Linked DNA regions of Gimesia benthica. The protein of the gene in region 1 binds, or shares a complex with, the protein of each later gene. Links are inferred from orthologs where the notes say so. Each region holds a gene or a part of one and is shown on either strand. Other genes may lie near its edges. The genes, in order: uvrB and F1728_RS13630.

Region 1 (3,276 bases):
GCGCTCCGATAGCGGAGACTACTGACGCGTCGGTACCTGAGCATGCGGAAGAGGAAGTTGCCAGTGTCGAAACAAATGATCCCGAGATGGTGCAGACAGCTCAGGTAGAAGTAGAGGCACTTCCCGAGTCGGGCGAGACTGAGCCTGATCAAGTCGCTTCGGATGCTGCTCCTGAGGACGAATCTGCTGTGAGCGATCAACCAGAGGTGGGTCTAAGTGACGACACCGATCCGGACTCACTCCATCCGGAAGCATAGTCATTTTTTAGGTGTCCGGGCTGGGATTATTAGTTCTCTGCCGGGAATCAGTGGCTCCCTTTATTCGCGACACCAGGATGCTCTACAATATCTGACATAGAAGAGATGCATTTCCCCGTTCCGGTCAGAGGTGAACCGGTGCGCTGACCAGACGCAGAGAGTAGAGCAACCATGTCCGTGTTTCAGTTACAGAGTGACTTTCAACCTTCGGGGGATCAGCCCCGTGCCATCGATGGACTGGTGAAAGGCATCAAAGAAGGCAAGTCTGACCAGGTTCTGCTGGGGGTGACCGGATCTGGTAAAACGTTCACAATGGCCAATGTGATCGCAGAACTGGGACGTCCTGCTCTGATACTTTCACACAATAAAACTCTGGCAGCGCAATTGTATTCTGAATTCAAAGAGTTCTTTCCGAATAATGCGGTCACTTATTTCGTAAGTTATTACGACTACTATCAGCCGGAAGCCTATATCCCGCAGCGCGATATTTATATTGAGAAAGACGCTTCGATCAATGATGAGATTGATCGACTCCGGCTTCTTGCGACCAGTGCACTCGTCAGTCGGCGGGACGTGATCGTGGTTGCCAGCGTGAGTTGTATCTATGGTTTAGGGTCACCCAAAGACTACCTGGAGATGATGATTCCCCTGCGTGTGGGAGAGGAGATTGACCGGGATGATATGCTCCGCAGACTGGTAGATATTCAGTATGATCGCAACAACGTTGAACTGGCGCGAGCCCGGTTTCGCGTACGTGGAGACGTAGTTGAATGCTGGCCAGCATATGAAGAGTTCGCCTATCGGATCGAGTTCTGGGGAGACGAAATCGAAAACCTGGCGATCATTGATCCTTTGACGGGCGAGGTATTACGAACGGTCAACGAGGCCTACATTTACCCTGCCAAGCACTTTGTTCTTCCGCAGGAACGGATTGAATCAGCGATCAAAGAGATTCAGACAGAATTGGATGAGCGGCTGCAGGTGTTACAGAGCGAAGGGAAGTTGCTGGAATCTCAGCGGCTCAGTGCCCGGACCCGCTACGATATGGAACTGCTGGAGGAGGTTGGCTTTTGCCCGGGTATCGAGAATTACAGCCGTGCTCTGGCGGGCAGAAAACCAGGTTCCCCACCGGATACACTGCTGGACTTCTTTCCTGATGATTTCCTGTTGTTCGTAGATGAATCGCACGTAACAGTCTCTCAGATTCGAGCCATGTTTGCCGGGGATCGTTCGCGTAAGACAAACCTGGTCGATCATGGATTCCGGTTGCCAATGGCTCTCGATAACCGGCCTCTCACCTTCGAAGAATGGAACGAACGCCGTAAGCAGACTGTTTTCGTTTCCGCGACACCAGGCGACTGGGAGCTGGAACGCGTTGAGGGGGAAGTTGTTGAACAGGTCATTCGACCCACGGGGTTGATTGATCCTGCGATACGCATTGTCCCGGCTCGCGGTCAGGTGCCTCATCTGAAGGAAGAAATTCTCAAGCGGGTGGAGGTAAATGAGCGTGTGCTGGTAACGACCCTGACCAAGCGGCTGGCGGAGGATCTGTCGTCTTATTTTCAGGAAGAAGGCATTCGCTGCGCATGGCTGCATTCTGAACTTGATGCCTTTGAGCGGGTTGAAATTCTGCGGGGGCTCCGCGAGCAGAAGTATGATGTGGTTGTGGGGATTAACCTGTTGCGCGAAGGACTGGATATTCCGGAAGTGTCACTGGTCGCCATTCTGGATGCAGATAAGGAAGGTTTTCTGCGAAGTGAAACAAGTCTGATTCAGACAATCGGGCGTTCGGCACGACATGTGAATGCTGAGGTGATTCTCTATGCAGATCGAGTGACTCCCAGTATGCAGAGTGCGATTGAGGAAACGGAACGCCGCCGCGCGATTCAGGAAGAGTATAACCGCGAGCACAACATCACTCCGGAAACGATTCGCAAAGCGATTAAGCGGGGGATTGAAGACGAAATCGAGGCGCGTCAGTTTGTGCGGGAGTCAGTCGGCTTTTCGGACGAGTCAGAATACATTACCCAGGAGTTTCTCAATGAACTGGAAAGTGAAATGCTTGAAGCAGCGGAGAAACTGGAGTTCGAGCGGGCGGCACTCCTGCGAGACCGAATTGACGATCTGAAAAAGTCGGGAGGCAAAGCAACCAAGTCAGCGTCAGGAAAATCATCCGGCAGGGGCGGTAAAAAAGGGAAGCGTCAACGCCGCAGACGTTGATTCAGTGTGATTGCTAAAAACCAGAGTTCAGCTTCTGGAGTGCTGCACCCGTGAGGGAGTCGGGGTGCTGTGCCACTTCGGTGGGTGTGCCGGTGACTACGATCTGGCCCCCCTGCTCTCCTGCGGCTGGTCCCAGGTCAATGATATGATCGGCAATCCGAATGAGTTGCAGGTTGTGTTCGATCAAAATCAGGGAGTGTCCCGCCGTGAGCAGGTATTCAAAGCAATTGAGCAGGTATTGTATGTCCAGGGGATGGAGGCCTCGGCTTGGTTCATTCATCAGGAACAGTGTGCGTTTACGACTGCTGGTCGTGAGGTAAGCTGCCAGTTTGAGTCGCTGACATTCTCCACCAGAAAGGGATGGGAGTGGCTGACCCAGGGGGATATAACCCAGTCCCACATCTTTGAGTTGCTTTAGTTTTTTCTGCAGTGACGCTTGTCCCCGGAAAAAGGGGAATGCCTCATCGACGGTCATTTTCAGAACATCTGCGATGCTCAGTTTGCGATATTTTATCTCCAGAAGTTCGCGTTGATAGCGTTCTCCGTGGCAGGACTGGCACTCCATGGTCAGATCTGCCAGGAACTGCAGGTCGATTTCGATGAAGCCGGTTCCTTTGCATTCAGGACAACGTCCCCCATTTTTACTGTTGAAGCTGAAGTCTTTGGCTGTCAGGTTTCGCAGTCTCGCGTCAGCGGTCTGGGCAAAGATGCTGCGGATTTCATCAAACAGATTCAGGTAGGTCGCGGGGATGCTGCGGGGAGTCTGGCCGATCAGTGATTGATCCAGCAGAATAACCTC
Region 2 (3,300 bases), 3.0 Mb from region 1 along the record:
TGGCGTTTTTTATTGGAGCGAATTTGAGCTGAAAACTCCGAGCAAATCTCCCAGACCCTGAAATCGATAGAGTCTGAGGTTGATTCTGCTTTAACTCTGGAGAGATCCAGATCATCATTCCATCTTAGCGCAGTCTAGTAGACCCGCAAATATTGTGCAATCAACCAAAGCACCTTGAACTCACAACATTAACAAAACGTACGAAAGTTCACTATTATTTCTAAATCTGGTCTGATTTCTCAAGCCTTTTTTGCATTAGATGTCAAATTGCTCTCGAAACAGACTCTTTCTCAGTGTGAAAACCGGGAATCACTCACGGTTCGATTTGGAATTTGAGCCCCCTGCCCTTACATTGATGATTTCAGAAACGGAACCATTCAGCTTCGCTTGGAAAGGATTTTGACTTGGATTTTCAGCAGGTCCTCACACCGGAACAATACGCTGCCGTCAGCCATCACCAGGGACCACTGCTGGTACTGGCCGGACCCGGTTCGGGAAAGACGCGCGTCATTACTCACCGGATTGCCTCGCTGATCCAGGCAGGCGTGCCCGCGAATCAGATACTGGGGATTACCTTTACCAATAAAGCCTCGGATGAAATGGGCGAACGGGTCCAGCAGCTGATCCCCGGCATCCGCGTGGAAATCTCGACCTTCCATAAATTCTGCGTCCGCATTCTGAGACGCTACGGCAGAGCCGTGGGCCTCGACAGTAACTTCTCGATTTTTGATACGAGCGATCAGCAACAGCTAATTCGTTACGTGCTCAATGAACTGGACATCGACACGGTTGCCTACAATCCCTCGACGATGGCAGGCATGATCAGCCGTGCGAAGAATGACCTGATCACCGCAGAGCGATATGCGGAAGCGTTTCAGGAATCGATCGGCGATCACCTGCAGGCGGTGGCCGCACGAGTCTACCCCGTCTACCAGCGACTGCTGCTCGAATCGAACGCCGTCGACTTTGATGATCTGCTGCTACACGTTGCCAGCCTGCTCAAGGGGTCTCCCGAACTGCGGGCCACCCTCGATGAACGTTATCAATATATTCTGGTAGACGAGTACCAAGACACCAACCTGGCACAATACCAGATCGTGATGGGACTCTCACTCAACACCCGCAATCTGTGCGTCACCGGCGATCCGGATCAGTCCATCTATGGCTGGCGTGGTGCTAAGATCGAAAACATTCTGCAGTTCGAACGCGACTTCCCGGACTGCCAGACGATCCGACTCGAACAGAACTTTCGCAGTACGAAAGAAATTCTGCGCGTCGCCGACAGCCTGATTGTGCACAACCAGCGACGAAAAGCCAAAACGCTGTTCACCGAGAACCCGGAGGGAACACCGGTCGAACTGCTCACCTATAATGACGAGCGACAGGAGGCGGAAGAGATCGCCCTGCATATCCGCCGCGCCGTCGACCGGGGTGAATATGACTATACCGACTTCGCCATCTTTTACCGCGTGAACTCGCTCTCCCGCGAACTGGAACTGGCGCTGGCGCGACATAAAATTCCTTACCAGCTCGCAGGCAGTGTCGCGTTTTACGAACGGACGGAAGTCAAAGACCTGCTGGCGTACCTCAAGCTGATTAACAATCCGGATGACCGCGTGGCGTTTGGCCGGATCGTGAATAAGCCGCTGCGGGGGATCGGTAAAACCACACAAAGAAAACTCATCCGCTGGGCAGACGAAAAAGGAATCAGTCTGCTCGAAGCCGCGCACCAGGCCGCAGACTGTTCGACGCTGTCCAAGCGGGCCGCGACGATGGTTGCCCGATTCGCCAAAATGATCTCCGGATTTTCACTGGCCGACACCGGGTCTGTGGCCCAGCTGATGGAAGTGGTCATCGACAGCACACGTATGATCGACAGCTGGAAAGAGAGTCCGGATGAAGACGATCAACAGCGGATCGCCAACGTGAACGAGCTGGTCTCCACCGCCCGGAAGTACGACCAGATCTTTGGTGACGAGACGACTCTGGAGGGGTTCCTTGAAGTCAGCACCCTCGCCAGCGCCACCGATCAACTGGATGCGGAATCGGGTCAGGTGACACTGATGACGCTGCACGCCGCGAAGGGGCTGGAGTATCCGGTCGTCTTTATTATCGGCGTCGAACAGAATCTGATCCCTCACGAACGGGTGCTCCGCGAAGAGCTCCGTGATGGTCTGGAAGAGGAACGACGGCTGTTCTTTGTAGGTATCACCCGGGCCGAACAGTGTCTGTACCTGACACAGACACGCGAACGCTCTCTGCGCGGGCGTCCCTGGCGGACGATCACCAGTGACTTCCTGAAAGAGATCGATGTCGAAGTCAAAGACATGACCGATTTCCTGGGAGAGCACCGCTCGCATTTCGATGATTTCGTCGAGTCCGTTAAACGGGGTGAGGTCGACACCGAGGCACTGAAGGCGGCGACTCCCCAGAAAAAACCCCTGCTGATGACCGGGGCTGACCTGCTGAAGCAAACCCCCGAAGCAGCCGAACTCCCGCAGGGTTTCTCGGTGGGCATGCGGGTACGTCACCCGCGATACGGAGTCGGTACCGTCATGGGCATCAGCGGTTTTGCCCGCAAACGCATGGTGACAGTGCTCTTCGACGAAATGGAAGAGGGGCAGACCTTTGTCGCCGCCCATTGTCCGCTACAACCGTTGGGACTGCGCTAACCGGCCCCGCGTTCATGGCATCTGACGCATCCTTCCGATAAAGCCTCTGGTCCCCGCTGCGCCGTCTGTTAAACATGAAGTAGCAGACAGTGACATCTGCGCAGCAGCGACGTTGGACTCATCTGAAGCGAAGGACTTGCATGCCTCCCCGAAAGCGACCGCCGGCAAATTCAAAATTCCAGGTTCGCAAACCGGCCGATCCCGGCGTGCATCTGGAACCGTTCCTGAATTACCTGGAAGCCGAATGTGGAATGGCGGCCAACACCGTCTCTGCCTATCGCTCCGATATCACACAGTTTCTGGACTGGTACCGCAGTCAGCCCTCCTGCCCCTTGAGCCAGGTCGATCTGAAGTTTCTGAGCGGGTATCTGCAACACCTCAATAAACGCCGACTGGCCGCGACGACTGTTTCACGACACCTGGTGACGATCAAGCTGTTTTTCCGCTACCTCGTCCTGGAAGGAATTCTCGCGGAGAGCGTCGCCGATCTCTTGAATTCCCCCAAGCTCTGGAAGTATCTGCCGAAGGTCCTGAGCCCTGAGAAAGTCAACGAACTGTTGATGGCTCCCTGCAATGCCGATCGGTATCCGCTCCGCGACCGAGCGATTCTGGCGATGATGTATGCCAC

What was found.
Region 2: the proteins of uvrB (region 1) and F1728_RS13630 are in contact, whole or in part, in a crystal structure (PDB 7EGT), measured with the Thermus thermophilus proteins. The link is inferred for Gimesia benthica from one-to-one orthologs. Residues at the interface, in WP_096411307.1 of Thermus thermophilus: Glu23, Leu25, Arg26, Asp27, Gly28, Glu29, Arg30, Phe31, Arg55, Glu326, Asp327, Phe328, Glu379, Ser382, Gln383, His398, Gly400, Arg401; in WP_096412145.1 of Thermus thermophilus: His654, Arg656, Phe657, Gln666, Asp668, Glu669, Lys680, Arg681, Leu682, Ser683, Lys685, Tyr686, Ala687.

Annotation. Positions count from the first base shown.
Region 1 is NZ_CP043930.1:556,936-560,211, reverse strand. What follows is about bases 1-2,952. They hold uvrB (excinuclease ABC subunit UvrB), read left to right. Parts: upstream 1-428; coding sequence 429-2,477; downstream 2,478-2,952. Other genes in these bases: F1728_RS02330 (excinuclease ABC subunit UvrA), read right to left, coding at 2,491-2,952; F1728_RS02340 (segregation and condensation protein A), read left to right, coding at 1-257. Also shown: more of F1728_RS02330, read right to left, coding at 2,953-3,276. UniProt on the Escherichia coli protein: The UvrABC repair system catalyzes the recognition and processing of DNA lesions. A damage recognition complex composed of 2 UvrA and 2 UvrB subunits scans DNA for abnormalities.
Region 2 is NZ_CP043930.1:3,606,075-3,609,374, forward strand. What follows is about bases 63-3,038. They hold F1728_RS13630 (ATP-dependent helicase), read left to right. Parts: upstream 63-404; coding sequence 405-2,672; downstream 2,673-3,038. Other genes in these bases: xerD (site-specific tyrosine recombinase XerD), read left to right, coding at 2,813-3,038. Outside these bases: more of xerD, read left to right, coding at 3,039-3,300. UniProt on the Escherichia coli protein: A helicase with DNA-dependent ATPase activity. Unwinds DNA duplexes with 3'-5' polarity. Translocates on single-stranded DNA with 3'-5' polarity. Initiates unwinding more efficiently from a nicked substrate than double-stranded DNA.